Regions from separate parts of the Virgibacillus sp. DJP39 genome, predicted to be linked through region 1. Evidence: riboswitches for the same ligand, from Rfam matches in the RefSeq annotation. Region 1 holds a riboswitch; each other region holds the start of a gene.
What was found. Region 1 has a riboswitch for S-adenosylmethionine ahead of ACOI1D_RS03205 (methionine ABC transporter ATP-binding protein). Riboswitches for the same ligand answer to the same signal wherever they lie in the genome.

Region 1 (7,737 bases):
CATTATCATGAATGATTTAATAGACTTGATGGATCCACGTTATATACAAGTATGGGGGAAATTCACACCACGTGGAGGTATTTCTATCGACCCATTTTGTAATTATGGAAAGATAGGAACTAAGTTTGAAAAAATGGCAGATCACCGTATGATGAATCATGATCTCTATCCCGAGAAAATTGATAATAGGTAGTACTTTTTACTAGAGGGTTGCTTTGATCCATTCCAACACAACAGGAAGAGGATTATATGTTTATTTATTTAAACGCATTATTTGTAGGACTTTTACTTATTTCTAATATTTTAGGAGTGAAATTGTTTAGTGTCGGTGAGTTTATACTGCCAGCGGCTGCAGTTGTTTATGTGGCTACCTATTTAATTACGGATGTTATTGGTGAAGTCTATGGAAAAGATGCTGCAAGAAAGACAGTTCAGGCTGGATTTGTTACACAGATCGTTGCATTAGTCTTTATCTATATCGCCATTCAACTCCCTGCTGCACCAGTATTCGGAGCACAAGTTGAATTTGAAATGATTTTAGGTGGTAGCTTTAGGGTAATACTAGCAAGCCTTATTGCATATATTGCAAGTCAAAATTTAGATGTTACTATTTTTCATAGTCTTAAAAAGAAACATGGTGAAAAAAAGCTTTGGCTACGAAACAATCTTTCGACGATGACAAGTCAATTGATCGACACAACATTGTTTATTACGATTGCTTTCTGGGGACTTGTTCCTGCTAATGTTTTGATAAGTATGATCGTGACTCAATACATCTTTAAATTTTGTATAGCATTGGTGGATACACCTGTTGCCTATTTATTAGTTAGATTGGCAAAAAAATCAAACAAGGTATAGATAAAAACTCGGAAACACGCCTCCCAAATCGGATGGCGTGTTTTTATCTAGTATCACATTTCCATAGATTGTCTTAATTGACTTTAGAGACTCAAGTATGGGGTTAAGAAGAGTATCTTCTGTGTGGGTATTAATAAGAAGAATCAGAAATAATATCTGACCCCCATTTATTTAATCTATAGAAATAACGTTGGCTTAGGAGAATGAGTGTTATGGTCTTTATTTGAAGTTTCTTGCCCCATAACAAGAGAAGTACAGTCGTTTTCGAATTCGAAGGGGATAAACTGGTGGTAATCGTCTGGAAAGATTTGAGCATGCTGGTCGTCTCGATAAACTATATCAATTTGGTTCAAGTAACTGTCCCGTTGTGTTTTCATGTAATCTACAATCTTCTTGCCAATGTATCTTCCCAATTCAATTCCCTCATCATTGTCGATTGGAAAGTGAACGCCTGCATATAAACGGCTTTTTGCATCGGCTTCAGCAATTTTTCGAAGCTTTCTTGCTTCTTTAGGAAATAAATAACTTAGTACCGTTTCTGCGCAACCAGACATTGTTGCGTGCCCAGATGGGTAAGTAGGGAATCTTGGTGTGCACAAATATGTTTGCAAATTTTGATCATACTGGTTAGGTCTTGCAACGTCAAAACGATATTTTAAATCCCAAACTATTAGTAATGTGTCATTAATAGCAGCTTGTGTGGCAGCTAATATCCTAGCAGCATGTGTGGGGTCAGGTACGTAAGAATCCAGTAAACGATCGATAACTGGTGTCCATTGTTTTGTAGGGGAGCCTGATCCATAATAAGTAGCAATCTTTTCCTGAAGCGGAGTAAGATTTCTTAAGGTATGCTTGACAGCTAACAACTCTCTCTCAAAATTAATACCATTAGGATTTTTTATCGGAAGTACCATTTTTTCACCATTTGGATCAAGGTAGCTTCCATGTTCATCTCTTTTCAAATAAAATAATGGCCAGGAACCTGCAACAGGTGTAACTGGATTATTAGGTAGATTTGATTCTCCGGCATAAGGTACCTCCGACCACTTTAAGTAATTTTTCATAAAAATTGTCCCCCTACATGTCATCTTTTTACAAATCATTATATGAGTAATCTGCAAAAGAGTTTGGACTTTTGGATAATTGGTGAAAGTGACAGGCGCACCCGAATTTTCCAAAAAAGTTACTGAGACAATTGTTTTTACACTCAAACAAAACTGGATTTTTAATTACCCAGTTTTGTTTAGGAAAACTATAAAATTTTAGGCTGTAGATAAACTAAGGTGCATAATCAGTTACGTCCAGCGCATGCGCCCGAACATTACCTGGTGAAGCGCATTGACCTCTTTACGATAAGTGAACGTGAATTCACTAACGCTTATCTATTTAAGTGTGTTCAATTAAGCATGCCACATTAGGGTGGTAAAACCAAACTACCCAATGTGGCATGGACGCAGATCATACGTTGCTTTCGCTTTTGTTTTTACAATGCTCTTTCAAATCCTTCTTCATCTAAGAATTGTATAGCTTGTTTATAGGAATGGAAAGATCCGTCAAGGTTTTGCCCTGCATAAACGTTCCATAATCCATCTTCATAAGTGAGCAACAAGGTTTGTTCATTTGCATTTATCCAGCTTTCATCGTCCGGAATTACTTCCGTATTTGCCTCTGGTGAAAGGGATTGGATGGCCTGCTGGATGATTTCAAACAATTCTTTTTCTGAATAATCCCGAACATTTATCATCCCATTTCTATCTGTTTTGTAGCCACCAATTTTCTTGGCGTAAACAAAACCATTGCCGTTAGGATGTAAGTTATGAACAACTATTTTTTTGTCGATAGCACTATTTTCATAATGGAAATTCACACGTCCCATTGATATGTCCTTGCGGTTTAATTCAGGAAATTTATTAACTACAGTCAGTTTTTCTTCAAAAGTTAGCATAGGTTCCTCCGTTTGATAAAATTATGGTAATAAATGGAAAAAGTGCCAGGCACCATATTATTCAACAAGGCCTAGTTGTTTTAGGCCGTTGTAGATGCCGGATTCGGTTACGGTTGTTGTGCGTTGTTTTGCGTAGGGAAATAGGTCGGGGTGTGCGTTTCCCATGGCAAAACCTTCGCCTACTTCCTGAAGCATTTCTTTGTCGTTCATTCCATCACCGAATGCTATTGCGCCATCTTTTGTTTGGTTAAATTTCTGCAGAATAACTTTTATTGCTTCGCCTTTGTTAACCTGTTTTCTGATGACATCATAACAATTACTGATTCCATTTACGTTCACTGGCGACATATACAAGTCATCATCTGTGGAATAATGTTTTAAATCATTATCGTCAAAGTTGATCAGCGTCATACTGAGAATTTTATCGTTTATCTGATGTTCAGGTCTAAGTTGTTCATTCTCTTTAAGATGAAATGCATCAATAAATGCTTTCGTTGCATCGGAGTTAAGTGATGTATAGTAATTTTTCTCACTTGTATAAATGACGATATCATGTTGGAATTTACGAGCGGTCTCAAGAAAATAATCAGTTGTTTGGGAATTCATTGGCTCGTTAACTAATGTATTTTTTTGGTGGATAGCGAATGCGCCATTGTAGCCTATAAAGGAGTTCACCTTTAATTCCTCGGCTAGTCCATAAACCTCATGAAGCGGACGTCCTGTGGCTATAAAAACATCGATGCCTTGCTTTTTAACTTGTTCAATAGCATCTTTAGTTGAGTCCATTACTGTATGGTCGGGGCGTAAAATAGTGCCATCTATGTCTAAAAATAGTGTATGGTAAGTCATGTTATCTCCTTTTTTCGTTTAAGATGTAGTTTATTCTATCACAATTGCTTGTTTTATAACATGATTCCGACAAGGGAAGCAGTAATTGATTTGCATATTAAGTACCGGAAATCGTAATGAACTGATTGTTATATAGCAAGTGGTGAAGTATTTCTTCAAAATTTTTGTTTGATCCTAGTCGCTTCTTTTTCCTTCTTTACAAACTTTTCAACCAAGTCTATTATTAGTTACAATTAGTAAAGTGGGGAAGTGACGTAAATGCATAAATTTGAGCAATCCGATACATTAAAGCGGCTGCCTGAACAGTTTTTTGCGAAGCTTGTAAAAAAGGTTCAGCAAATAAAAAGTGAGGGACATGACGTAATAAATTTGGGGCAAGGGAATCCTGATTTACCTACACCAGAGAATATAGTAGAAGCTTTGCGTGATGCAGCGCAAGATCCGATTAATCATAAATATTCTCCTTTTCAGGGCTTTTTATATGCGAAAAAAGCAATGGCGGATTTTTACAAAAGGGAGTATGGAGTTGAGGTAGATCCAGAAACGGAGGTAGCACTATTATTTGGTGCAAAATCTGGACTCGTAGAACTAAGTCAATGTTTGTTAAATCCTGGTGATTTGGCATTATTGCCCGATCCAGGTTATCCAGATTACATGTCTGGGATTGCACTGGCAAATGCAAAAACAGAATTAATGCCTCTGCTTGAGGAAAACAATTTTTTGCCTGACTACAGAAAAATTTCTGAGGATGTTTTTCAAGAAGCTAAATTGATGTTTTTAAATTACCCGAACAACCCGACATCTGCGACTGCAACAAAAGCTTTTTTCGATGAAACAGTTTCTGTAGCCAAAAAAAATAATATCTGTGTTCTTCATGATTTTGCGTATGGTTCAATTGGCTTTGATGGTCAAAAACCACAGAGCTTCTTGCAGACAAAGGGAGCGAAGGACATTGGTGTAGAAATGTATACATTGTCAAAAACCTATAATATGGCTGGGTGGCGTGTTGCGTTTGCAGTGGGGAACAGCTCAGTAATTGAGAGTCTCAACTTAATCCAGGATCATTTGTTTGTGAGTTTGTTCGGTGGTGTACAATATGCTGCAGCCGAGGCATTAAATGGTAATCAGGATACGGTTGAGGAGTTGGTATCTATCTATGAAAGTCGACGTGATTGTTTCATCGAGAAACTAAATGAGCTCGGCTGGAAGGTACAGGCTCCAAAAGGAACGTTTTTTGCATGGCTACCAGTACCAGAAGGATATAGTTCAGAGGAATTTGCTGACTTATTATTGGAGAAAGCCCATGTTGTTACAGCACCAGGGAATGGGTTTGGAGCTGCTGGGGAAGGTTACGTCAGAGTAGGATTGCTGGCAGACGAAGCTAGATTGACAGAGGCAGCCAGGAGAATAGGCGAGCTGAAAGTTTTCTGAAAAAGGTTATTGACAAACGGATCAAACGGCTATATGATTAGTCTTAATTAATTTTTACAACAACTACATATCTTATCCAGAGTGACGGAGGGATCAGGCCCGTTAATGTCACAGCAACCTTCCTTTTGGAGTGGTGCTACTTCCTGCAGAATGAAGTTTACCATTCTGAGAGATAAGGATTGAATACAACAATCAACCCCTCTTTCATTATGGAAGAGGGGTTTTTACGTTCCAATCTTTAGAGTGAGACAAGAAAGGGGACAGCTGATGATTGAACTTCAGGATATAGAAAAGATTTATTTTACAAAAAATCAACAAGTAGTTGGTGTTGATCGTGTTTCATTGGAAGTCAACAAAGGTGAAATTTACGGGATTGTTGGCTACAGTGGTGCTGGTAAAAGTACGTTGCTCAGGTGTATGAACATTCTGGAGCGTCCAACTTCAGGAGCTGTCCTTGTTGGCGGTGTTAACTTACTAACGTTGTCACCAAGAGAGTTGCGAACAGCAAGACAATCAATCGGAATGATTTTTCAAGGATTTCATTTAGTCGCTTCTAAAACAGTATTTGAAAATGTGTCATTTGCATTAAAAGCAGCGGGAATTGGAAAGGTCAGTCGTAAATATAGAGTAATAGAACTACTGGAATTAGTAGGTTTATCTGACAAAGTTAATCATTACCCAGCTCAGCTAAGCGGTGGTCAAAAGCAGCGAGTCAGTATTGCCAGGGCGCTTGCGAATAATCCGAAAGTGCTATTGTGTGACGAGGCAACGTCATCACTTGACCCCAGCACTACCAAGTCCATCTTGGCTTTATTGAAAAAAATTAATACAGAACTTGGCATCACAGTGGTTTTAATAACACATGAGATGGAGGTTGTAAAAGAAATTTGTCATCGTTGTGCAGTTATGCAGGATGGCCGGATTGTTGAGAGAGGTCCCGTATATGACATTTTCTCAAAACCAAAAGAGGAGCTAACCAAAAACTTTATTCAAACTATATTACAATTTACTTTACCTGAAAAGCTACTGGCTGCGTGTGAGGGTACACTAGTAAAGCTTCAGTTTCGAGGAAAGCTTGCTGAAGAAGCAATCGTATCCGATATGTTGCAGGGCTTTCAGGTTAGCGGAAATATTTTACACGGAAAAGTTGAATATATTCAGGATGCACCACTTGGAATCTTTATTATGGAATTGAACGGAAGTAAGGATGAAGTGGAAAAAGCAATTGCTTATTTAGAGAATCGCGTGAAACAGGTGGAGGTGATTCAATATGGAATTTAGCCGGTTGATTGAAATTTTGCCAGAGTTAAATACTGCTTTCTTTCAAACACTGTACATGGTTGGTATTGCGCTGCTTGTTGCTATTGTGATCGGTCTTCCGCTTGGGATTCTGTTATATGTGACTGACAAAGGGTTCTTTTTGGAAAATAAAGTAGTAAAAGGTATTGCGGGTATAGTCACAAACCTTATTCGCTCCATTCCATTTATCATTCTACTAATATTTCTGTTACCTTTTACAAACGAAATATTGGGGACAACAATTGGTCCAACTGCAGCGGCAGTACCGTTATCCGTTGCAGCTATTCCATTTTTTGCGAGAATAGTAGAGTCCTCAGCCAGGGAGATTGATAGAGGAGTAATTGAAGCAGCGATTTCAGTAGGTGCCTCTCCTTGGATGATTATAAAGGATATTATCTTGCCTGAAGCAAAACCAGGGATAATTAGTGGCCTTACAATTACAACAATTAGCTTAATCGGTTATTCAGCGATGGCTGGTGCAATTGGCGGCGGAGGTATTGGAGATTTGGCGATAAGATATGGTTATTACCGCTACGATGATTTAGTAATGTACACGACGATAGTAGTCTTAATAGTACTAGTTCAAGTGATTCAATATACAGGGGACTTTATTGCAAAAGCAGTAAACAAACGATAAAAGGGAGGAATTATAAAATGAAAAAAGGTTTAGGATTAATTTTTACTTTATTAATAGTGTTGGTGCTTGCTGCTTGTGGATCAAATGAGGGTGCAACTGGTGGATCAGGTGATGACAAGAAGGTAATCAATTTTGGCGCAACGGTCGGACCTTATAGTGACATGGTAACAAAGGCATTGAAACCATTACTTGAGGAAAAAGGATACACGGTTAAAAATACGGAGTTTAGTGATTATATACAACCAAACAAGGCGCTCCACAACGGTGACTTGGATGCCAATTTATTTCAGCATAAAATATATTTTGAAGCCTTTGAAAAAGAACATAACATGGATCTATCTGAAATAAAAATAGTACCAACAGCTCCAATGGGTGTTTATTCAAACAAATATGATTCACTAGAAGCAATCGAGGATGGTAGTGCAATTACAATTGCAAACGATCCAACTAATCTCGCAAGAACTTTAATTATGCTACAGGATGCTGGATTAATAAAAATTAAAGACGATATTGATCCACTACGTGCAACTATTGATGATGTAATTGAAAATCCTAAAAATCTTGTTTTCCAACAAGTAGAAGCCGGGCAATTACCGCGAACCGTTGAGACTGAAGATTTGGCAGCAGTACCGGGGAATTATGCACTAGCAGCAGATTTAGATTTACTAGATGCATTGGTTCTTGAAAATATGCCTGATGATTATCGCAACAGGGTAGT
Region 2 (7,737 bases), on a different contig from region 1:
CTGATGCCCTGAAAGAAACGTATAGAGATTATATGAAAGCTGGATCTGATGTTGTGCTAGCCTTTACATATAATGCGCATAGAGAGAAAATGCGTATCATTGGTAAGGAGGATTTACTAGAACCACTTAACAGAAATGCTATCCGCTTAGCTAAAGAAGTTGCCAAAGAGCACCCTGTAGAAGAAGCGTTAGTGGCAGGCAATATATCAAATACAAACATCTTTGATCCTGAAGATCCCGAATCACATACCAAAGTAAGAGAAATTTTTGCAGAGATGGTTAAGTGGTCAAAAGAAGAAGCAGTAGATTATATCAATGGGGAAACATTTTATTACCACGAAGAAGCGGTCATTGCATTAGAGGAAATACTAAAGCACGATCTTCCAGCGGTTATTACGCTAGGATTGATGGGAGAAAATATTTTAAGAGATGGATTCAGTGTTGAAGAATCCTGCAAAATACTTTCAGAAAAGGGTGCTTTGGTAGTCGGAATGAACTGTTTCCGTGGACCTGATACAATGCAGCCATATATTGCAAAAATTAGAGATAATGTGGATGGTTATGTTGGAGCTCTACCGATTCCTTATCGCACGACGGAGGAAAATCCAACATTCTTTAACTTACCTGATGGAGGATGCAGTTGTCATTTACCTACAGAAACAACTTTCCCGACTGCTCTTGACCCACTTTATCATAATCGTTATGAATTGGCAGAATGGGCAAAAGAAGCAAAGGATATAGGCGTGAATTACATCGGATTATGCTGTGGGGCATCACCAGCAATGTTACGCGCAGTAGCAGAAGCTGTCGGTGTTGAGGCAGTTAATTCAAAGTATTCCCCTGACATGAAGAAACATTTCTTATTTGGAAAAGACGAAACCCTAAAAGAGAACAATTTGAGCTATCGATTAAAAGCCTAACTCCGATTAAATCATAGCATTATTTAACATCAAAATCATAAATGGAAGTAGGAATATACAACGTCAATTACTTTAACTAAAGCACCATTCAGAGCGGATCATGTTGGAAGCCTATTGCGTCCAGAAAACCTGCACAAAGCAAGAAAAGAATTTAAAGAAGGAACGATCACAGCTGAACAATTACGTGAAGTTGAAACAAAAGAAATTAAGCGGGTAGTTGATAAACAAATTGAGCTTGGTTTCGAATTAGTTACAGACGGTGAATTCAGACGTACATGGTTCCACTTAGACTTTCTTGAGCATTTAAACGGCTTTGAAGGATTTGTACCAGACCAGGGATACTTGTTCGAAGGAGTGGAAACAGAGAAATACAATGTACGAAACACTGGAAAGGTTTCTTTTAACCCAGACCACCCACATATAAAAGACTTTGTTGAATTAAACGAAATCGTTAACGGCCGCGCAGTTGTGAAACAAACAATACCTAGCCCAAATCAGTTATTTAATGTTGGTATTCAAAATGAAGCTGTTTACTCAGACATTGAAGAATATGCAAATGACATTATAAAAGCTTATCAGGATGCAATACAGGCATTTTACAAAGCAGGAGTACGTTATTTACAATTAGACGATGTTTACATTGCAGGGCTTTCCGCACCCGATATTCCGTTTAGTGACGGAAAATATTCAAGAGAACAACTAATTGATTTAGCATTACGTGTTGTTAATGGTGCTTTGGAAAATAAACCAGAAGATCTAGTCGTGACAACTCATTTATGTCGTGGAAACTATCAATCTACCTGGGCATTTGAAGGAAGTTATGCACTTATCGCACCAACCCTGTTAGCAAAGGAAAATGTTGAAGGTTTCTTCCTGGAATATGACGATGACCGTTCAGGAGATTTTAAACCACTAGATCATATTCCAAATGGCGGTGCACAAGTAGTTCTAGGTGTCGTAACCTCCAAAACTGGTGAATTAGAAGACAAAGAAGCAATCAAAGCACGCATTAAAGAAGCTTCACAATATGTTCCACTTGAACAGTTATGCCTAAGTCCACAATGTGGATTCGCATCAACCCACCATGGCAATAAGTTAACTGAAGAACAGCAATGGGCGAAGTTGAAACTTGTTGTTGATATAGCGAAGGAATTTTGGGGTTAAAAAAAATAAGAGTAAAGTTTAGGCACCATGAAACGGGATGCAATTAACAAAGGTGAGTTGCATCCCGTATATTAATTAAAATGAAAATTTAAATTCACCCCTTGCAAAATTCTTCTTTATATATTAAAGTGTCATGAATTAAACTTTTCTAAAAATACATATTATTCACTCTTATCATGAGAGACGGAGGGATTGGCCCTTTGATGTCTCAGCAACCAACCTGCTAAGGTAAGGTGCTAATTCCTATAGGTGTTTACCTAGAAGATAAGAAGATGTTTTCGCTATTAGGGACCTTCTTCTTTTCTAGAGAGTCCTTATTTTTATACCTAATTATAGAGAGCTTTCGCCTATAGTGCAGGCAACGTAGCTCACAAATTTCTAATGTTTACTTCAAATAAAAAGGATGATCGACATGACAAACAAACATATTGAAACTAGATTGGTGCAACTAGGTAATAAGAGTGACGAAACTACTGGAGCAGTTACTCCTCCTATTTATTTATCTACTGCATTTCAACACGAAGGAATTGGTAAATCGACTGGATATGATTATTCACGAACAAAAAATCCAACTCGCGCTATTGTTGAAGAGGGAATTGCTAAGTTGGAACTTGGTGATAATGGGTATGCCTGCAGTTCTGGGATGACTGCTATTCAATTAGTCCTTTCTCTTTTTCGCACAGGCGATGAATTAATTGTTCCAGAAGATGTTTATGGTGGTACTTACCGTTTACTCGCTCATTATTCAGAGGTCTATAATATACAAACAACTTATACAAAGTTTGAGGATATAGAAGAGACAGAGAAACTAATTACAGATAAAACAAAAGCATTGTTTATTGAAACACCAACAAATCCACTCATGCAGGAAATTGACATTGAGAAGTTTGCAAAGCTTGCAAAGAAAAACAACCTGTTACTCATCGTCGATAATACTTTTTTAACCCCTTACCTTCAGCGTCCACTGGAACTTGGGGCAGATTTAGTTATTCACAGTGCTACAAAATATATCGGTGGTCACAATGATGTGCTGGCTGGGTTAGTCGTTGCCAAGGGAAGTGAAATCTGTGAAAGGTTGTCTGAATACCATAATGCCTCTGGCGGCGTCCTGTCACCTTTCGATTCGTGGCTCCTAATACGAGGGTTGAAAACACTTGCCTTACGGATGGATCGACATGAAGAAAACGCAAAAAAAATAGTAGATTATTTGTTAGATGAACATGCTGTTACCGATGTTTTGTATCCCGGGAAAGGTGGCATGCTTTCCTTTCGTCTTAGAGAAAGCAGGTGGGTTGAGCCCTTCTTGGAAAATCTGCAGTTAATTATCTTTGCAGAGAGCCTCGGAGGAGTCGAAAGCTTCATTACTTATCCCGCTACACAAACCCATGCTGACATTCCGGAAGAAGAACGAACCCGCCGCGGAATCGACAATCGCCTATTACGTTTCTCTGTTGGCATTGAAAAGGTTGATGACTTAATTGCAGATTTAGACCAAGTATTTTCATTGTTGGAAAAGGGGGAGAATAAATAATGAGTGAAGTTCAATTGGAAACGAAGTTAATTCATGGATCGACTAATGAAGATGTCGAACAAAAAACAGGTGCGATAAATGTCCCTATTTACTTATCGTCCACTTTTCACCAGGAAAAGTTTGATCAATTCGGCCCATTTGATTACAGTCGCTCCGGTAACCCTACAAGACAGGTGTTAGAAGAAACAATAGCTGATTTAGAAGGTGGCGTTAGAGGCTTAGCATTTGCTTCAGGTATGGCTGCTATTTCGTCAGCATTTATGCTTCTTTCAGCCGGCGATCATGTTCTAATTGGCAGAGATGTTTATGGTGGTACGTACCGCTTTGTAACAGAAGTATTAAAGAAGTTTAAAATCGACCATACATTTGTAAATATGACTGACCTTGATGAAACAGCCCAAGCTGTTCAACCAAATACAAAAGTAGTTTACATTGAAACACCATCTAACCCCTGTTTAAACATCACCGATATTAGCGGAGTCGTTAAGATTGCTAAAGACAACAATTGCCTTACTTTTCTCGACAATACTTTTATGACACCACTTTACCAAAAGCCGCTTGAACTTGGAGTAGATGTTGTACTTCACAGTGCTACCAAATTTTTGTCAGGGCACAGTGATATTGTTGCTGGTTTAGCTGTGGCTGGGAACGAGGGGCTCGGCGAAAAATTAGCTTTTATTCAAAACTCATTTGGGTCCATATTAGGTGTACAGGATTCCTATCAACTAATCCAGGGAATTAAAACACTAGGTGCACGGTTAAAACAGTCATCGGAATCCGCTGAAAAAATTGCCCTCTATCTGGATGGCCATCCGCTAATTGAACGCGTGTTCTATCCTGGGTTACCTAAACACGAGGGACACTCTATCCATGCAAGTCAGGCTAAAGGAAGTGGAGCGCTTCTTTCTTTCCGATTGGCAAATAAAGAGGCTGCAAAGGCTTTTGTTGAACAAACAAAGCTTCCAGTTTTCGCTGTAAGTCTTGGGGGGGTCGAATCAATACTCTCCTATCCAGCAGCGATGTCTCATGCCGCAATGCCAAAAGTCGAAAGAGAAAAAAGAGGCATCACAGATGGCTTATTAAGGCTTTCGGTTGGATTAGAACATGTGGATGATTTAATAGCAGACCTAGATCAAGCATTACAAGTGGCAAATGAACAAATCGAAAACCTAGTAATCACTTGATCACTAGTTATCAGAATAAAGGACCTAGTATTTACCAGGTTCTTTATTTCTTTATCCGTTCACTAAAAAACCATTTAACATAAATAAAACGAAACAGTAAAAGACTTCCGAGAAGTATCAGTACAAAATAAGAGACATTCCACCAAGCAGAAAGATGCAACCATCCAGCTTTTATAAGAAAGTAATCCAAGAGCCATTCAAAGGCTAATAGAGATACAATCCAGTGCCATCTAAAATAAAGGACGATAACGATTGTTACAGGAATCATCCACACGAACAGCATAAATGCATTTCCCGCAATATGATCTCTTATAGGGTTGGAAAACCACCCAACAGAATAAAGATGTGTCGCAAACAATAAGACCATAAAAAAACGCATAGTATTGGCATAAACAATAAGCGTTAAGTACATTGTAGTAAATTTAACTGACATTGATGGATATTGAAGAAAACGATGCCATACTTTTGTGAGATATGCGCCCACTACAAATAGAAATCCAGTGTACCATGCTTCCCACCAATGATGTTCAAATGCACCTAACGATAAGAACAACAATTCAATTCCCATAAAGCCAATCGCAATAAATATAATTGCGATAAATCCAAGGTTAAAACCTGCAATTGCCATAAAAGCCGTGGGGATTGCGATACCCTGGGAGAAAATTGCACCAAATGTTGAATCGAACCAAAGGGGATCAACTAAGTTGGGGTGATATTGATAAGCATTGAGCATAACTAGTACTACAAAGTCCATAATGTAAGCTAAGCCTGAAATGAAAAAGAAGGTTTGAATTAATCTCTTCTTTTCTTTACTTTTCCATAAGGTAAAGCTAAAAATAAAAAAACTAATCAAAAATAAAAGGAAATACCAGTATGATAGCACCATTCTTAATCACCCCTTAATTTGACATAAGTTCTACAACCCTTAATTTAAATTGTCTCCTTTTCCTTCCATAACATTCATTTACAGCTGGAAATACTCCATAGTAAGTTTAATAGTGAAAGGATACAGATGTACCTTTTTGAAATCTAACTTTTATAAAACCTGGCTTATCGCCAAGCCTTAATGGCGAGTGGCTTAGTTGCACTTATGCAGTAAGAAAGAATTTATACTTTCTTACCTGATAAAAAAGCACCACAAGATTGCGGTGCTTAAGAGCGAAATTTTATTTATACAAGGAAATCCTACTACAGGGATTGACTCCAGTCCTGTGTGATTTCTCCTTCTATATACTTTTCTGAATCCAATGCAGCCATACACCCAGTACCAGCCGCTGTTATAGCTTGACGATATTTTTTGTCCTGGACATCTCCGCAAGCAAATACACCTGGTATATTTGTGTTGGTTGTACCTGGTGTAACACGAATATATCCCGTTTCATCTGTATCAATTTGACCATTTAAAAAGTCTGTATTTGGAAGATGACCAATTGCTACAAATACACCATCTATTTCGATTACCTTTTCTTCGTTGGTGGAATTATCCTTCACTTTTAAGCCTGTTACGCTTTTCCCGTCTGATATAACTTCAAGCGGTGTCTGATTTAAATGCCACTTTATTTTGGGATTGTCTTTGGCTCTGTTCTGCATTATTTTTGATGCACGAAGGTTATCACGACGATGAACAACGTGGACTTCGCTCGCAAATTTAGTTAAAAAATTGGCTTCTTCCATTGCAGAATCTCCGCCTCCAATGATAATTACCTTTTTTCCACGGAAAAAGAACCCATCACATGTTGCACATGTACTTACACCTTTACCGATATTCTCCTTTTCACCAGGTATATCTAGCAACTTTGCTGTAGCTCCTGTGGAAACAATTAATGCCTGGGTTTCTATTTCCCCTAGACCACTAACCTCCAGTTTATGTGTCGATGAAGTGAAATCAACTTTTGTAACCCACCCACGTTTAAATTGTGCACCAAAACGTTCAGCCTGCTTTTTCATATTTTCCATTAGCTCGGGACCCATAATTCCGTCAATAAACCCTGGGTAATTTTCTACCTCTGTAGTCAATGTTAATTGCCCTCCAGGTTCCATTCCCTCAATTACTACAGGATTCATCTCTGCTCTAGCCAAATAAATAGCTGCAGTCAAACCAGCAGGACCAGTTCCTAATATAACGACTTTTTCCATCCTAATCCCTCCAAATGAAACAGTTTTTATTTCCAATTAATTACATAACCGTTTTTTCTTCTTCTATATAATATATCCCAGACTAGTTAGAGACTATTCTTTCATTCACCAGTTTCAGCAAATCGTTTAATTCGATCGCCTATTTGATCACGGACACGCTGAAAAACCTGCCATTTTTCTTTATCTGTTCCTTCTGCTTTAGCAGGATCATCAAATCCCCAATGCTCTCTTTTAACATGTGGAGGTGTCATTGGGCATCGATCCGCTGCATCCCCACAAAGCGTGACAGCTAACGTTGCATTATTTAAAATTTCGGTATCAATGATTTCTGAATTTTGATCTGAGATATCGATATTGACCTCATTCATTGCCTTAACCGCGTTTGGATTTAAGCCATGAGCTTCAATTCCAGCACTTTTCACTTTCCACTCATCACCCAAATGCTTTTTTGCCCATCCTTCTGCCATTTGGCTTCGACAAGAGTTACCCGTACATAAAAAATAAATAGTTTTTTTGGACATAATTTAATTTCTCCTTTATAAGATGATCCAAAGCCATAACGCTAAACCAGACAACGTTATAAACAATGTTGGTATTGTTAAAATAATCCCGACTTTAAAATAGTATCCCCAAGATATTTTAAATCCTTTCAATGACAATACATGTAACCATAACAACGTTGCCAGTGAACCAATAGGTGTAATCTTTGGACCTAAATCGGATCCAACAACGTTAGCATAAATGAGTGCTTCCTTAATAGAAGCTGTCGTTTCCACTTCAGAAATAGCCAAGGCATCAATCA
Region 3 (7,737 bases), on a different contig from region 1:
GCTTTGCATCGCTTTCTCCATTTCTGGAGTGTAATTCATTCGTATACCACTATAAATAGTGAATCATCCTTTCGATTTAATTACAAGAACTATTTTATCATATATACATTACCCTTCACAAAAGGCAAATAAACCTAGGATGACCGATTGAATTGAATAATTCGTCAGAATATAAAGATAACAACTTTATTCTTACTACTAAAGCCATTTTCTTTCATTTACTTATTATTACTACAAATTTACTTACAAATTCAGAAAAGTTATTTCTTTCCGTCTACTGGGACAACTGCTCCATCAAATTCATTAACGATGTAATCTTGGATTTCTTTAGAATGTAACACATCGACTAACGTGTTTAATGCCTTGTTCTCTTTGTCTTCTGTTTGAACAGCAATTACATTCACATATGGAGATTCATCGCCTTCTAAGATTAAAGAATCTTCCATAGGATTAAGCTCAGCTTGAATTGCATAATTTGTGTTGATTGCAACTAATGCGTCCTCTTCAGACTTATACATATCAGGTAAAAACGCTGCATCAATATCTGCAGAGAATTCCAAGTTTTTTGGGTTTTTAACAATGTCGTCAACAGTCGCTTCGATCTTGTTAACACCTTCTGCCAACTCAATTAATCCTTTACTTTCTAACAGAGAAAGTATTCGTCCATGATCAGCAACTGAGCGACTCATAATTACCTCAGTTCCCTCTGGAATTTTTTCAACACTATCGATGTTTTGAGAGTAAATTCCAATTGGTTCGATATGAATGCCACCAATTGAAGTAAAGTCATATCCCAGCTCTTCTTTTTGGTTATTTAAATAAGGAATGTGCTGGAAATAGTTCGCATCCAAATCACCACTTGCTAAATCTTGGTTAGGTAGTACATAATCCTGGTACTCTTCAATTTTCAATGTAATTCCTTTTTCTTCGAGAATTGGTTTAACTTGTTCTAAAATTTGCGCGTGTGGCACACTGGATGCTCCAACTTTGATAACTTCATTACTTTTTTTCTCGGAACTATTGGTAGTTTCTTGACTGCTTTCTTCTTTGCTACCTCCACAAGCTGCTAATGCTAATACTAATAAAATTGAAACTAATGCTAAAATCTTTTTCATTATTCTCGCTCCTTATCTTTTATCTAATTTGTTGGATATAAAGTCTCCAATGAACTGAAATATAAACACAATAATTACAATCAAAATGGTACAGACCAGTACGACATCAAAATCATGACGTTGGAACCCGTAGAAATACGCATAGTTTCCAAGTCCTCCTGCACCAATGACTCCAGCCATTGCGGTATAACCAATTAATGCTATTGCTGTAACCGTCAGGCCCGACACAAGTGCTGGCATTGACTCAGGTAACAATACACGAAAAATAATTGTACGGGTTTTCGCTCCCATAGCCTTTGCTGCCTCGACTACACCCTTGTCAACTTCCTTTAACGCTATTTCAACCAACCTACCATAAAATGGTGCTGATCCAATTATTAAAGCTGGCAGTGCCGCGTTTGGACCTCGTATGGTACCAATTAAAAACTCGGTAAACGGGAATAATAGTAGGATCAAAATTATGAATGGAATAGCACGAAAAACATTTACAATAGCCGCTACCAAAAGATTAACCGACTTATTTTGCCATATTCCATCTTTTGCAGTCAGATATAGTAGCAGGCCAAGAATAATTCCTATGATAAATGTTCCAATCAAGGAAAGAATAGTCATATAAAATGTTTCGTAAGTAGCCAGCCAAAAATCCTGTACATCTAAATTTGGAAATAACTTAGTGAGCATCTCGAATCACCTCAACTTCCACAGAGGTGCCATCATTCACAAAACTTATTGCTTTATCTAGCTCAGCATCTTCCCCATCCATTCGGACAAATAGCGTTCCGTATGCGCCTCGCTGTGTCTGGGTTATTTTACCTTGCAATATTGTAATATCAATGTTGTACGTTTTTGCAAGATGACTTATTAAAGCCTGATTTGTTGTTTCACCAATAAAATGAAGACGTACAATTCTCCCCTGGTCGTAGCTTTCAATAAGCTGATTGATACCTTCATTTTCATCATCAGTACCCATCACCTGCTGAACAAATTTCTTTGTAACCTGTTGTTGTGGTCTTAAGAAGATATCGAGAACATCTCCTTGCTCGACTATCTTACCGTTTTCCATAACAGCAACCTGATTACATATTTTTCGGATAACATGCATCTCATGAGTTATTAAGATAATTGTTAAGCCAAGCTTTTCATTAATATCCACCAATAAATCCAGAATAGAATTCGTTGTTTCTGGATCCAGTGCAGAGGTTGCCTCATCACAAAGTAAAACTTTAGGATTGTTGGCCAATGCTCTTGCAATACCGACTCGTTGCTTCTGACCACCACTCAACTGTGATGGATATGCATCCTCTCGACCAGCCAGTCCTACTAAACCAATTAACTCAGTGACGCGTCGTTCGCGTTCAGACCTTGATACCCCAGCTATTTCAAGTGGAAAAGCGATGTTATCTCTTACGGTCCTAGACCATAAAAGATTAAAGTGCTGAAAGATCATTCCAATCTCTTGCCTGGCAATACGCAGCTGTTTGGTGTTAAGTGCAGTAATCTCTTGTTCATCAATTACTATCCGACCACTCGAAGGTTCTTCAAGACGGTTTAACAGGCGTACAAACGTACTCTTACCGGCACCACTGTAGCCAATAACACCAAATATTTCACCCTCTTTTATTGTCAACGACAGATCATCGACTGCACGAATTGTTGATTTATTTGCTACAAATTGTTTACGTAAACCTTCAATTGAAATCATGTCAAACCTCCTTATGTCAAACATATTATTTTTAGAAAACTTGGCTTATCGCCAAGCCTTAGTTACATTTTTGCAGAATGAAAGTTTTATACTTTCATTACCAAAACCCAAAAAACGCCCTTCTGTAAGAGAACAGAAAGACGTTAAAAATAAGTCTTTACGTCCCCCCATCTGTCAAAGCAGCTGCTTTGCAGGAGTTAGCACCTTTCAAACAATAAATTGTTTGAAGGTTGCCGCGGTTTCTTAGGGCCAGCCCCTCCACCGCTCTAGATAAGAGAGTAAAATTATTCATTTAGTGTAAAAAGTATAAATCATATCCTACCACCTGTTTAAAGGTCTGTCAACATAAAAAATCAGGTCGCGAAAAGCTGTGGCTCATATTTTACTAAATAGCTATATATATTAGCTATTGATCGAAATGCATATATCTTTTCTTTAACCTGACTTTGGTCAACTACCAATAGACATGGAACACTTTCAACCTGCACTTCCTGCATGAATTCAGGATGTACGGATGCATTCATTTCGAAAAAAATATCCTCTTTATGGACTGATTCAATTTTGTTTAGCATTGTTTTAGCTAAGTGACACGTACCACAAAAAGGGGTATAAATATACAACAAAAAATGATCTTGCTGTAACACTTTATCTGTTATTGGTTGCATTACTATCACCTAATCACATAGTTAAATAGATAGGATTAACATCAATTCTTTTGTTTATTAATCCTATCGCAAGAATCGATCTTGGAGTTGTGGCTACTTCACGATACTCACTGCTCACATGAATATGCTCAGCATGCGGGAGTTCACGAGATAATTGCTTACGAAGCTTTATACCAGCAGCATCTTCATCTGCAAGAATAAAAACTTCTTTGTTATATAAATCATATGTGTCTAACATCTCATCAAATTTCGCTACCCCAAGAGTCCCGTTTGTACAGATAATCGTAATTGGTTCGCTGATTATCTTTTCAATCTGCTTCTTATCAGTTAATCCTTCAACAATAATTACTTTTTCAGATTCAGGTGTTATCATGACATATCACTCCTCATGAAATCAAGCCAAAACTTTCATACTATATTAATATGATGATAATAAGGCTGACTATACACCTTTTTAAGCAAGGAGCCAGTCAGCCTTTAATAATTATTGTTTAATTATATTAATCTTCTTCAATTACTGCTTCGTATTTTTCAGCAGTTAGCAATTCATTTAATTCTGATTCATTTGATAGTTCTACTACTACCATCCATGCTTTTTCATATGGAGACTCATTAACGAACTCTGGGCTATCTTCTAAATCTTCGTTGATTTCAACAACTTTTCCACTTACAGGAGCGTATAGTTCAGAAACGGTTTTAACTGATTCAACACTACCAAAAGGTTCATCAGCTTCTATGTCGTCCCCAACTTCTGGGAGTTCTACAAATACGATATCACCTAGTTCTGATTGTGCAAAATCTGTAATTCCAATTCGCACCTTTCCATCTTCTTTTTTTACCCATTCATGTTCCTCTGAATACAATAAGTCTTTTGGTAAGCTCATTAAAATCCCTCCGATAATAAGTTCTGGTTCCTAATGCCATGTATGATTAAAGATGTCTTCTTTAAATCCAATTGTAACCTTTTTGCCATCTGTGGTAATTGGTCGTTTTATTAACATACCATCAGAAGCTAAAATTTTGGCCATTTCCTCGTCAGATGCACCGCTGATTTCATCCTTGATATTTTTTTCCCGATAACTTTTCCCACTAGTGTTGAAAAACTTCTTAGCAGGAAGGTCACTTTTGTTCATCAAATCTAAAATATCCTGTTCTGAAGGTGTATGGTCAACAATATGTACACTAGTATAATCGATATTGTGATCATCTAGCCATTTCTTCGCTTTCTTGCAAGTGCCACAATTAGGATACCAATAAAATGTTAAAGCCACAAGCATTCCCCCAAACATTTCAATTACTGCCTATTTATTATAGCAAAATTGTACTTGATGGTCGAAAGAATTGTTTTAATTATAGGCTCTTTTCGTAAGTTTGTTGCACTTTAAGCTTTGCAGTTGATACATACTGCGACGTAATGTACCGCTGCGGAAATACACTACGCTTTCCGCGGGAGGCTTCGTGTATTTCCTTCGCTGTCGTAGTACTTAACAAGCGGTCATTCATCTAATCTTACTGATTGGAGCGGAGGGCAGTCGACTCCTGCGGGAACAGCACGTGTCTGAAGACCCCGCAGCGGTGGTTTCCCGCGAGGAGTCTGAAGCCGTGCCCGCGGAAAGCGACTGCCCGTAGCGGAAATCAATCTAGCGATAAATTACGTCGTAGTTTATACATTTTGTGTCAAAACAACTATCTTTTTGAAAACAGCCTTATTAGTAGAAAACCTTGGTTGTACTTATGGAGAAAGGAAATTTTTTATACTTTCCTTACTCCTAAGAAAGTCAGTAGAAAAACCCCGAATTCGTCAATTCTAATTTGTAGCCTTTACGTGTAAAAAAGCTGCAACCAGATGATTGCAGCTCTAAACCATATTTTTATACTACATAACGTTCTTCTTTAATGATTGTTGCAGCGATTTCACGTTTCTTCGCAATAACATTTGTTGGTGTATGACGTGTTAACTTGCGTAATGACGAAAGCATCATCCGTAGGTTGTCACCAGATTCAATTGCAATTAATGTTTCTTTTGCATCGGCCTCAACTCGGTTAAATGCTTCTTGTACATAAACTTGTGTATAAAGAAGTTTTTGTTTGTTTTTCTCTTCGCCTGTTTTATTAATTGCTTTTTCAGTACGAAGAATTGCAGATTCCATATTGTAGACTTCTGCGGTCATATCCGCTAGGTTAACAAGAATTTCTTGCTCATTTTCCAGCTTTTTCATATATGTTTGTGCAGCAAGACCCGCTCCAAGCAATACCATTTTCTTAGCGTTTCTTAGTAGATATTTTTCTTGTTCAAGTGTTTCTGTACCCACTTCTTCTGGCATCATCATCATTAATTCTTCTTGTAAGCTCTGTGCTTTTTGAAGTAATGGCAACTCACCTTTCATTGCTTTTTTCAACAATGTTCCTGGTACGATTAGACGGTTGATTTCATTTGTTCCCTCAAAAATGCGGTTAATTCGTGAGTCACGGTACATACGTGCAACTTCATATTCTTCCATGAAGCCATATCCTCCATGAAGTTGTACAGCCTCATCAGCCACATAATCCAAACATTCTGTTGCAGTATATTTATTCATTGAACATTCAATTTGATATTCAGCAATTGCACCCGCAACCTCACGACCATCTTTAAGTTGCTCATCTGTTAATGCACCCATACGTTGCTCGAATAAGCCTACTGTACGATAAACAGCACTTTCATTCGCATATGTTCTAGCGGCCATGGTAGCTAGTTTTTCCTGTGTAAGTGTAAAGCTTGAAATTGGTGTATTGAACTGTTTACGCTGGTTTACGTATTTAGTAGCAACCTCAATACCACGCTTTGATCCGCCTACTCCACCGATTGCAAGCTTGTAACGGCCCACGTTTAGAATATTAAAGGCAATTACATGTCCACGGCCTTTTTCGCCTAACAGGTTTTCAACTGGTACTTCAGCATCCTCCAGAATCAATGTACGGGTGGATGAACTCTTAATACCCATTTTCTTTTCTTCAGGTCCTGTGGAAACGCCAGGAAATTCACGTTCTACGATAAATGCAGTGAAATGTTCTCCATCAATTTTTGCATAAACAACAAACACATCAGCAAATGCAGAGTTCGTAATCCACTGTTTCTCACCATTCAAGATATAGTGCGTTCCTGCCTCATTTAGTTTAGCAGTAGTTTTGGCACCTAGTGCATCCGAACCTGAACTTGGCTCTGTTAATGCATAAGCAGCCAGTAGTTCTCCGGTTGCAAGCTTAGGTAAATATTTTTCTTTTTGAGCGTCATTTCCGAAAAATACAATCGGTAGTGTTCCTATCCCTACATGTGCTCCATGTGTTACAGAGAATCCACCAGCACGCGAAAATTTCTCAGTTATTAATGATGAGCTGATTTTATCTAAAGCCAAACCACCGTACTCTTCAGGTATATCAGCACCCAATAAGCCTAGCTCGCCTGCTTTCTTTAATAATTCTACTGAGTATTCAAATTCATGGTTTTCTAAGTTCTCAACTTTCGGCAAGACTTCTCCACTTACAAAGTCTTCAGTTGTTTTAGCAATCATCTTGTGTTCATCAGTAAAATCCTCAGGTGTGATCACATCGTCTGCAGTAATATCCTCTATTAAAAATGCCCCACCCTTAAAAATTTTCTCTCTTGTTTCGCTCATGTTTAACGTCCCCTTCGTAATAAAATATAGTTTAAAACGATTTGATTATAGTAATTCAAACACACCTGCAGCACCCATTCCGCCACCAATGCACATGGTAACGACTCCATATTGTACGTTACGGCGTTTCATTTCATGAATGAGACTAAGGGTTAACTTAGTACCTGTACACCCTAGTGGATGTCCAAGTGCAATGGCGCCACCGTTCACATTGACCTTATCTATGTCTAGATTCAACGCTTGGATGACACGTAATGATTGCGATGCGAAAGCTTCGTTTAGTTCAAATAGTCCAATATCAGAAAGCTCTAAACCAGCAATTCTTAATGCTTTTGGTACTGCTTCTACTGGTCCAACACCCATGATCTCCGGTTCAACTCCAGCTACAGCAAATGAACGAAACTTCACTAGTGGCGTAAGTCCTTCTGCCTCTGCTTTTTCTCGATCCATAACAAGAACAGATGCGGCACCATCACTCATTTGTGACGAGTTTCCTGCAGTAACTGATCCTGTTACAGAAAACGCTGGACGCAGTTTCCCTAATACATCTGTGGTTGTTCCCTGACGTACTCCTTCATCAGTGTCAAATACAGAAGATC
Region 4 (7,737 bases), on a different contig from region 1:
TACAAGTTGTAGGAGATCGCTTAAACGGAGACAATTATGGTATCGCTGTACTTAAAGGCGAAAATGCCGAGCTTCTTAAGAAAATAAATGATGGATTAGCTGCTCTCAAAGAAAGCGGCGAATATGATGAGATACTTAATACGTATCTTGGAGAGTAATTAATAAAATTTTATTAGGGCGCGCTTTTAAAGCGTGCCATTTTAATTAGATGGGATTGAAGTAAATGGAAATCATCATTGAATCCCTCCCATATTTATGGGAAGGTCTAAAAGTAACCCTGTACATATTTATTATAGCAATAATCTTAGGATTTATATTTGGCTTAATAATGGCGTTAATGCGATTATCCCCATGGACGATCCTAAATTGGATTGCCAAAATATTTATCGATGCAATTCGTGGCACCCCAATACTGGTTCAGTTATTCTTTTTCTATTACGGGCTTAACTCGTTAGAATTTATTTCCCTAGATCGTACAACTGCGGGTATTATTACAGTTGCAATCAACGCTGCTGCATATTTTGCGGAAATCATCCGTGCTGGTATCCAATCTATGGACAAAGGACAGACGGAAGCTGCCCGTTCACTAGGGTTAACAAACACGCAGAACATGCGCCATATCATACTACCTCAAGCATTTAGGCGAATGCTTCCAACTTTCACTAACCAAGGGATAATAAGCCTTAAGGATACCTCCTTACTCTCTGTTATCGGCATTGCCGACTTAACCCAAAAAGGACAGGTAGTAATTGCTCGAACATTTGAAGCCTTTAGCATATGGATAGCGGTTGGGGTTATGTATTTCATTGTTATTTATCTATTATCCCTACTCTCTAGTTATCTTGAAAGGAGATTTGAATTACGATGACAATGATTGAGGTAAAAAACCTAAAAAAGTCTTTCGGAAGTCTTGAAGTGTTAAAAGATATTAGTGTTTCCGTTGAGGAAAAAGAAGTAGTTTGTGTTATTGGCGCATCAGGATCAGGTAAAAGTACTTTTCTGCGCTGCTTAAATCGCCTGGAGGAAATAACTGATGGTCAGGTTGTTATTGATGGTAATGATATTACGGATGACAGTGTTAATATTAATAAGGTTCGTGAAGAAGTAGGAATGGTTTTCCAACAGTTTAATCTTTTTCCACATAAAACGGTATTGGAAAATATTACGCTTGCCCCTATGAAAACACGCGGTACTTCAAAATTAGAAGCAGTGAAGAAAGCTAAAGTACTTTTAGCTAAAGTTGGCTTAAGCGATAAAGCTGACAGCTATCCTGGTTCTTTATCAGGTGGTCAAAAACAGCGTGTCGCCATCGCAAGAGCGCTTGCGATGGACCCTAAAATTATGTTGTTCGACGAGCCAACCTCCGCACTGGATCCAGAAATGGTTGGAGACGTCCTGGAGGTTATGAAACAGTTGGCTATTGAAGGAATGACAATGGTAGTTGTAACACATGAAATGGGATTTGCACGAGAGGTTGGAGATCGGGTTTTGTATATTGATGAAGGCTTAATAGTAGAACAAAACGTACCAGAAGAATTATTCAGCAACCCACAACATGAACGTACCCAAGCATTTTTAAGTAAAGTTTTATAAAAAATCGCTTAGATTCAACAACCTGAGTTTAATTACTCAGGTTGTTTTTTATTCTCAGTTAGCTTGTAATACATCCGGGTATTCCAATGGAAAAATTTCGCTTGTCGACCGCATGCACCAAGCAGTTTTTTCCTCATACTTCTACCGCCGATCAAACCATGAACTTTTCTATCACCTAAATATAATCCAACTAAGCCATTCTGCACCATCTGGTGAAACATATGATCAGGTAACTGCCTCACATACTGACGTGTTTCCTTAATAAAGAAACGTAATCGTTCCTTCATTTCTGATTGATTAACATAAAATGAGCAAAAGTTTAAATCTGCTTCTGTTTGGTCTTCTTGTTGGTCAATATAATAATCCAGTAAAATATGTAGTCCCTGCATATATGGGAAATATCCATGGTATATAGCCGAGCCCATTTCTTCTGACATCTTCCCTGCTAATGAATAGGAAACTAAACAAAAAATCCCAAGTGTTGAACCAGCTGCCGCAGAAAATTCATACCATCTCAACTCTGGGGCTTCATGTTTGTTTTTGTTAAACCATGAGGTCAGCCTTGGGATTCTTTCCTCCTCTGTTACATGCTTATGTACTTGCAGATCACCATAGAGACTGCATAAATATACTAAAACATCCTGAATATCTTCATAATCCCGGCATTTGTACACTATCTGTTGACATGTTTTAACAAGATCATTTAAATAACCACCATCATTCCGATCGTCTCGTAATTTGTAGTAATTCCCTACCGGATTTCCAGGGGTTAATGCATCGATCATTGATTGGTGCATTAAGCGGAAGTCAGCAGGATCAAGAGATGTACTTCGATCACAAAGGTTGTCTAAATAATCACTGATGGTCTGATAAGCCACGATAAACCGAATTGCATCTTTCCACTTGTCGCCAGCCAAAATGGCATATACTCCCCCACCTTGACAGTGAAATCGTTTGGAGGAAATACTTGCTAGTGCTTGCATACGTAATTCACCGTTAGGTATCTGCTCAGCACGGTCTTTCCAATATGTCAGTTCTTTATGTACCTGCGGGAGAATTTTCACATAAACTTTACCCATTAATACCAATGATGACCTCGGGACACGATACGACAAACCATTTCCTCCTTCCCAATTAAAAATATTTGTTATACTACTTATACACTAAACTTTTAGGAGGACACAAATGATACACCACTACAAAAATATAACACCAACAATTCACGAATCGGCTTTTGTTGCAAAAGATGCTTTAATTACTGGTGACGTTACAATTGGTAAAGAAACGAGTATTTGGTTTAAAACTGTCATCCGGGGAGACGTCGCCCCCACAAGAATAGGTAATAGGGTTAGTATACAGGATCTTTCAATGGTTCATCAAAGCCCGAATAATACAGTTATAATTGAAGACGATGTTACAATTGGGCATCAGGTAACCCTTCATTCTGCAGTTGTTCGTAAAAACGCTCTAATTGGTATGGGATCTCTTGTTCTGGATGGTGCCGAGATTGGTGAACATGCCTTTCTAGGAGCAGGAAGTCTTGTCCCACCAGGTAAAAAAATACCACCACGCACGCTCGCATTGGGAAGACCAGCCAAGGTAGTTCGTGAGCTCAACGACGAAGATTATCTAGAGATGGAACGTGTTCGTAAAACATATGTGGAAAAAGGACAATATTATAAACATAATACATCCTTATAAGGTGGTTTTAAAATGGGTCCAATATTATTATTCGATGGGGAATGCAACTTCTGTGACCGTAGTGTTCAATTCATTATTAAAAGGGATCCAACTGGAATATATAAGTTTGCCTCCCTGCAAAGTGATATAGGAATAAAATTACTTAAAAAACATCATATTCCTCAGAACGTGGATAGTTTTATATTAATTGAAGCAAATAGATGCTATGACAAATCTTCTGCGGCTCTACGTGTCTGCAGAAATTTAACAGGCTTATGGAAAGGACTTTATATATTTATTATTGTTCCAAAATCCCTAAGAGATTTCTTTTATAATATAATTGCTACTAACAGATACAAATGGTTCGGTAAAAAAGATAGTTGTATGATTCCTTCCCCCGACATTAAAAGCAGGTTTTTAGATGATCCAAATGAAGTATAATACAACAAAACGTCACGACTTTTATGTAACAGTGTCGTGACGCTTTTTACTATACATTATTTTTTAGTCAATGCTATTAATTCTTCAACTTTGTCTGTCTTTTCCCACGGGAACAAGATGTCTGTGCGACCAAAATGTCCATAAGCCGAAGTATTTCTAAAGATTGGCTTTTGTAAATCAAGCATCCTGATAATTCCGGCTGGTCTTAGATCAAATAACTTCCTGACCGCTTGAACCAGATCATCCTCACTAACTGTTCCAGTCCCAAACGTGTTAACAGCAATGGAAACTGGTTCTGCTACACCAATGGCATATGCAACTTGCACTTCACAGGTTTTCGCTAGTTTAGCGGCTACAATATTTTTAGCAACATATCTTGCTGCGTAAGCCCCGGAGCGATCCACTTTTGTTGAATCTTTACCACTGAAAGCACCTCCACCATGGCGAGCATATCCTCCATATGTGTCGACTATTATTTTACGTCCAGTCAGACCTGCATCACCTTGTGGTCCACCAATTACAAAACGGCCTGTTGGGTTAATAAAGTACTTTGTTGTTTCATCTAGTAAATGAGCAGGAACCATAGGGCGGATCACATGTTCAATCAGATCTTTTTCAATCTGTTCTGTCGTAAGGTCTTCGTGATGTTGAGTAGAGATTACGATGGTGTCCACTTTTACAGGATTATCATTTTCATCATACTCGACAGTCACTTGTGTTTTTCCATCAGGACGAAGATAGGAAAGTGTCTTATCCTTTCGAACGTCAGCTAACCGCTTCGCAAGTTTATGTGCTAGCGAGATAGCAAGTGGCATTAATTCTTCTGTTTCATTACAAGCGTATCCAAACATTAAACCTTGATCCCCAGCACCGATTGATGCTATTTCATCATCTGACATCGTGCCTTGGCGGCTTTCTAATGCAGTGTTTACTCCTCCTGCTATATCAGCCGATTGTTCATCAATCGCAGTAAGAACAGCACAAGTGTCTGCATCAAAACCATATTTGGCTCGGGTATATCCGATATCTCTAATGGTTTGTCGGACAATGGCTGGAATATCTACATACGTGTTTGTTGATATTTCACCTGATACCAGTACTAATCCAGTTGTCACGGTTGTTTCACACGCAACACGCGCCAATGGGTCTTTTTTTAAAATTTCATCTAAAATAGAATCTGATATCTGATCACATATTTTATCAGGATGTCCTTCAGTAACAGATTCGGATGTAAATAAACGACGATTTGTAGCCATGTGGCTAAATCCTCCCTTTATAATGTGTTACGGATCTCTGTCTTTCCAGTATAAAAAATTCTAGTAACTATTGTTACATCAAGGTCCTTTTATGAGGATGTTCAAAAATTCTTAAAAAAGTGCTACTTCATTGATTAGCAGTAATGCTCTCTATAATGAAACACTTCAATTTTGAACAACTTTAAACAAAAAAAGCCCTTCCTGTGTTCATGAGGAAAGGTTTAATGGCCATTTCCTCTTATTGTTCAAGGATAAGATCCTTGCATCAGGTTAGCACCTTTTCACCAAAGTGATGGTTGCTGGGTTTCATAGGGTCTGTCCCTCCACCAACTCTGAATAAGAGAGTATCCGTTCAGAATTTATCGTACCGAAATCAGACTCCAGTGTCAAATTTATTCAATCAAATTAGAAAAAAATTACAACTAACTCCACAAAAACATAAATTAGTATGGAATAATATTTCTAATGTGTTATACTAATGGAAATTAGTTTTTAATACTGACAAATTCTTTTTTAAGTTTAAAACTTTTTACAATCATAAGTCGAGATTTAATAAAAATTTAAAATTAAAAAATCCATCCAAAAAAGGCAGGTATGTTTATATGAAATCGGTGGAACAGTCATCACAATTACAGGAATTAACATCACTTAACAGTGTGAAAAAAAACTTAACTGTACCTCGTTTAGTAGAAAGAATATTAGATCGCAATGAAGGTACATTAGTTTCAACAGGTGCTATTCAGGCAACAACTGGAACATACACAGGCCGCTCACCTGAAGATAAATTCATTGTTAGAGATGAAACAAGTCAAAACCTTGTTGATTGGGGCCCAGTTAACCAGGCGATTGATGAAGAGTCATTTGAAAATCTTTATGATAAGGTTATTAACTATCTTAAGGAAAAAAATGAATTATTTCAATTTAAAGGATTTGCGGGTGCAGATAAAAATTACCGCCTGCCTATTCAAGTCATTAATGAATATGCATGGCATAACTTATTTGCAAGACAATTATTTATTACACCAGATGAAGAAGAATTGGAATCCCATAACCCTGAATTTACGGTAGTATCTGCACCTACGTATAAAGCTGATCCTGCAGTAGATGGAACAAATTCAGAAACTTTCATACTTGTTTCCTTCAAAAAACGTATTATTTTAATCGGGGGAACAGAGTACGCTGGTGAAATTAAAAAGTCTATTTTCTCAGTGATGAACTACCTTTTGCCACAGCGTGAAATACTATCCATGCATTGTTCAGCGAATGTGGGCCAGGAAGGTGATGTTGCATTATTTTTCGGACTATCCGGTACAGGTAAAACAACACTCTCTGCTGATCCATACCGCCGCTTAATCGGGGACGATGAACATGGCTGGAGTCCAAATGGTGTATTTAATATTGAAGGCGGATGTTATGCGAAGTGCATAAACCTGTCCCAGGAAAAAGAACCACAAATATTCGATGCCATCCGTTTTGGTTCTGTGTTAGAGAACGTGGTTTTTGATGAAGAAACAAGAGTTCCAGATTACGATGACACATCTTTAACTGAAAACACACGTGCAGCATATCCTTTAGAAAATATTGATAACATTGTTTCTCCAAGTGTGGCGGGACATCCCAATACAATTATCTTTTTGACTGCAGATGCATCCGGTACACTGCCTCCTATCAGCAAATTGACAAAAGAACAGGCAATGTATCATTTTTTAAGTGGTTATACTAGCAAGTTAGCTGGAACAGAGCGTGGAGTAACAGAACCACAAGCAACATTCTCAGCTTGCTTTGGATCACCATTCCTGCCACTTGCTCCTTCAACATATGCAAAAATGCTTGGTGAAAAAATTGATCAGTTTGACTCAAATGTGTTTTTGGTAAATACCGGATGGACTGGTGGTTCATATGGTGTAGGAAATCGAATGAAGCTTGCTTATACACGAGCTATGATTCATGCAGCACTTGAGGGTGAGTTAAACAATACCGAAACAACTAAAGACGAGATCTTTGGTCTAGAGGCACCAATGCACGTGCCGGGGGTTCCTGACGAGGTATTAGTCCCGAAGAATACATGGGAAGATAAAGAAGCATATAAAACAGAAGCAAAAAAACTGGCCTTAAAGTTTCACGAAAACTTCAAGAAGTTTACAAAGGCTGATAAAGAGATTACGCAAGCGGGTCCACTTTATAAAGGTTAATAATGAACTACCAGTCTCCCCCGTTGAGACTGGTAGTTTTTTTAATACGTGTTTAGCTACAAGTGACTTTTTAATTCAAAGTAAAACAACGACTCCAAGTACAAATCAGGAGTCGTTGTTTAAGATAAATATTCTTTTTTAATTTTTTTCATACAATGCGTAAGTACATCATCTTTCATAATAAAGCTAAACCTCGAATTGAATTGTACATTAACAGGTACTGCCTCTAGCAAAACTGGTCCATCTGTTTCGAAATAAGTAGGCTGGCTCACTAGCTCACTTACAATTGCATAATAAACATTTTTTATTACAGTTCCGCCCTTGCCTGCAACATAATACTGACCTATATAGCTTATTTGTTCTACTACTCCGCCAGTTTCTTCTTTAACCTCTCGTATTGCGGCTTGTTTAGCACTTTCGCCTTCTTCCACTTTGCCACCAGGGAATTCCATGCCCCTGTCCTTATGTTTAGTTAATAACCATTTGTTTTTGTAATTACAAATAACCCATACATGTTTTGGTTCTTTGGAAAAATAGTGGTCTTCAAATGTTAATTTAACTTCATTGTTATAATA

Region 2: another riboswitch for S-adenosylmethionine. It lies ahead of ACOI1D_RS12955 (methionine biosynthesis PLP-dependent protein); the one in region 1 lies ahead of ACOI1D_RS03205 (methionine ABC transporter ATP-binding protein).
Region 3: another riboswitch for S-adenosylmethionine. It lies ahead of ACOI1D_RS02155 (methionine ABC transporter ATP-binding protein); the one in region 1 lies ahead of ACOI1D_RS03205 (methionine ABC transporter ATP-binding protein).
Region 4: another riboswitch for S-adenosylmethionine. It lies ahead of metK (methionine adenosyltransferase); the one in region 1 lies ahead of ACOI1D_RS03205 (methionine ABC transporter ATP-binding protein).

Annotation. Positions count from the first base shown of each region.
Region 1 is NZ_JBMERP010000005.1:5,694-13,430, reverse strand. It holds gene queF (preQ(1) synthase) at 1-193, shown strand, start outside; gene ACOI1D_RS03230 (queuosine precursor transporter) at 250-858, shown strand; gene ACOI1D_RS03225 (vanadium-dependent haloperoxidase) at 1,035-1,922, opposite strand; gene ACOI1D_RS03220 (hypothetical protein) at 2,342-2,803, opposite strand; gene ACOI1D_RS03215 (HAD family hydrolase) at 2,861-3,652, opposite strand; gene ACOI1D_RS03210 (pyridoxal phosphate-dependent aminotransferase) at 3,911-5,083, shown strand; SAM riboswitch class I at 5,153-5,262, shown strand; gene ACOI1D_RS03205 (methionine ABC transporter ATP-binding protein) at 5,351-6,364, shown strand; gene ACOI1D_RS03200 (methionine ABC transporter permease) at 6,354-7,019, shown strand; gene ACOI1D_RS03195 (MetQ/NlpA family ABC transporter substrate-binding protein) at 7,037-7,737, shown strand, end outside.
Region 2 is NZ_JBMERP010000038.1:25,049-32,785, forward strand. It holds gene ACOI1D_RS12945 (homocysteine S-methyltransferase family protein) at 1-920, shown strand, start outside; gene ACOI1D_RS12950 (5-methyltetrahydropteroyltriglutamate--homocysteine S-methyltransferase) at 987-2,084, shown strand; SAM riboswitch class I at 2,253-2,355, shown strand; gene ACOI1D_RS12955 (methionine biosynthesis PLP-dependent protein) at 2,497-3,615, shown strand; gene metC (cystathionine beta-lyase) at 3,615-4,799, shown strand; gene ACOI1D_RS12965 (hypothetical protein) at 4,843-5,685, opposite strand; gene trxB (thioredoxin-disulfide reductase) at 5,988-6,935, opposite strand; gene arsC (arsenate reductase (thioredoxin)) at 7,037-7,456, opposite strand; gene ACOI1D_RS12980 (arsenic transporter) at 7,472-7,737, opposite strand, start outside.
Region 3 is NZ_JBMERP010000003.1:59,384-67,120, reverse strand. It holds gene ACOI1D_RS02170 (hypothetical protein) at 1-39, opposite strand, end outside; gene ACOI1D_RS02165 (MetQ/NlpA family ABC transporter substrate-binding protein) at 261-1,115, opposite strand; gene ACOI1D_RS02160 (methionine ABC transporter permease) at 1,128-1,796, opposite strand; gene ACOI1D_RS02155 (methionine ABC transporter ATP-binding protein) at 1,786-2,817, opposite strand; SAM riboswitch class I at 2,982-3,094, opposite strand; gene ACOI1D_RS02150 (thioredoxin family protein) at 3,171-3,482, opposite strand; gene ACOI1D_RS02145 (toprim domain-containing protein) at 3,496-3,855, opposite strand; gene gcvH (glycine cleavage system protein GcvH) at 3,983-4,366, opposite strand; gene ACOI1D_RS02135 (arsenate reductase family protein) at 4,397-4,753, opposite strand; gene ACOI1D_RS02130 (acyl-CoA dehydrogenase family protein) at 5,354-7,138, opposite strand; gene ACOI1D_RS02125 (acetyl-CoA C-acetyltransferase) at 7,184-7,737, opposite strand, start outside.
Region 4 is NZ_JBMERP010000003.1:135,004-142,740, reverse strand. It holds gene ACOI1D_RS02595 (transporter substrate-binding domain-containing protein) at 1-158, shown strand, start outside; gene ACOI1D_RS02590 (amino acid ABC transporter permease) at 224-868, shown strand; gene ACOI1D_RS02585 (amino acid ABC transporter ATP-binding protein) at 865-1,593, shown strand; gene ACOI1D_RS02580 (tetraprenyl-beta-curcumene synthase family protein) at 1,626-2,708, opposite strand; gene ACOI1D_RS02575 (gamma carbonic anhydrase family protein) at 2,779-3,294, shown strand; gene ACOI1D_RS02570 (thiol-disulfide oxidoreductase DCC family protein) at 3,307-3,714, shown strand; gene metK (methionine adenosyltransferase) at 3,771-4,970, opposite strand; SAM riboswitch class I at 5,206-5,313, opposite strand; gene pckA (phosphoenolpyruvate carboxykinase (ATP)) at 5,573-7,162, shown strand; gene ytkD (RNA deprotection pyrophosphohydrolase) at 7,282-7,737, opposite strand, start outside.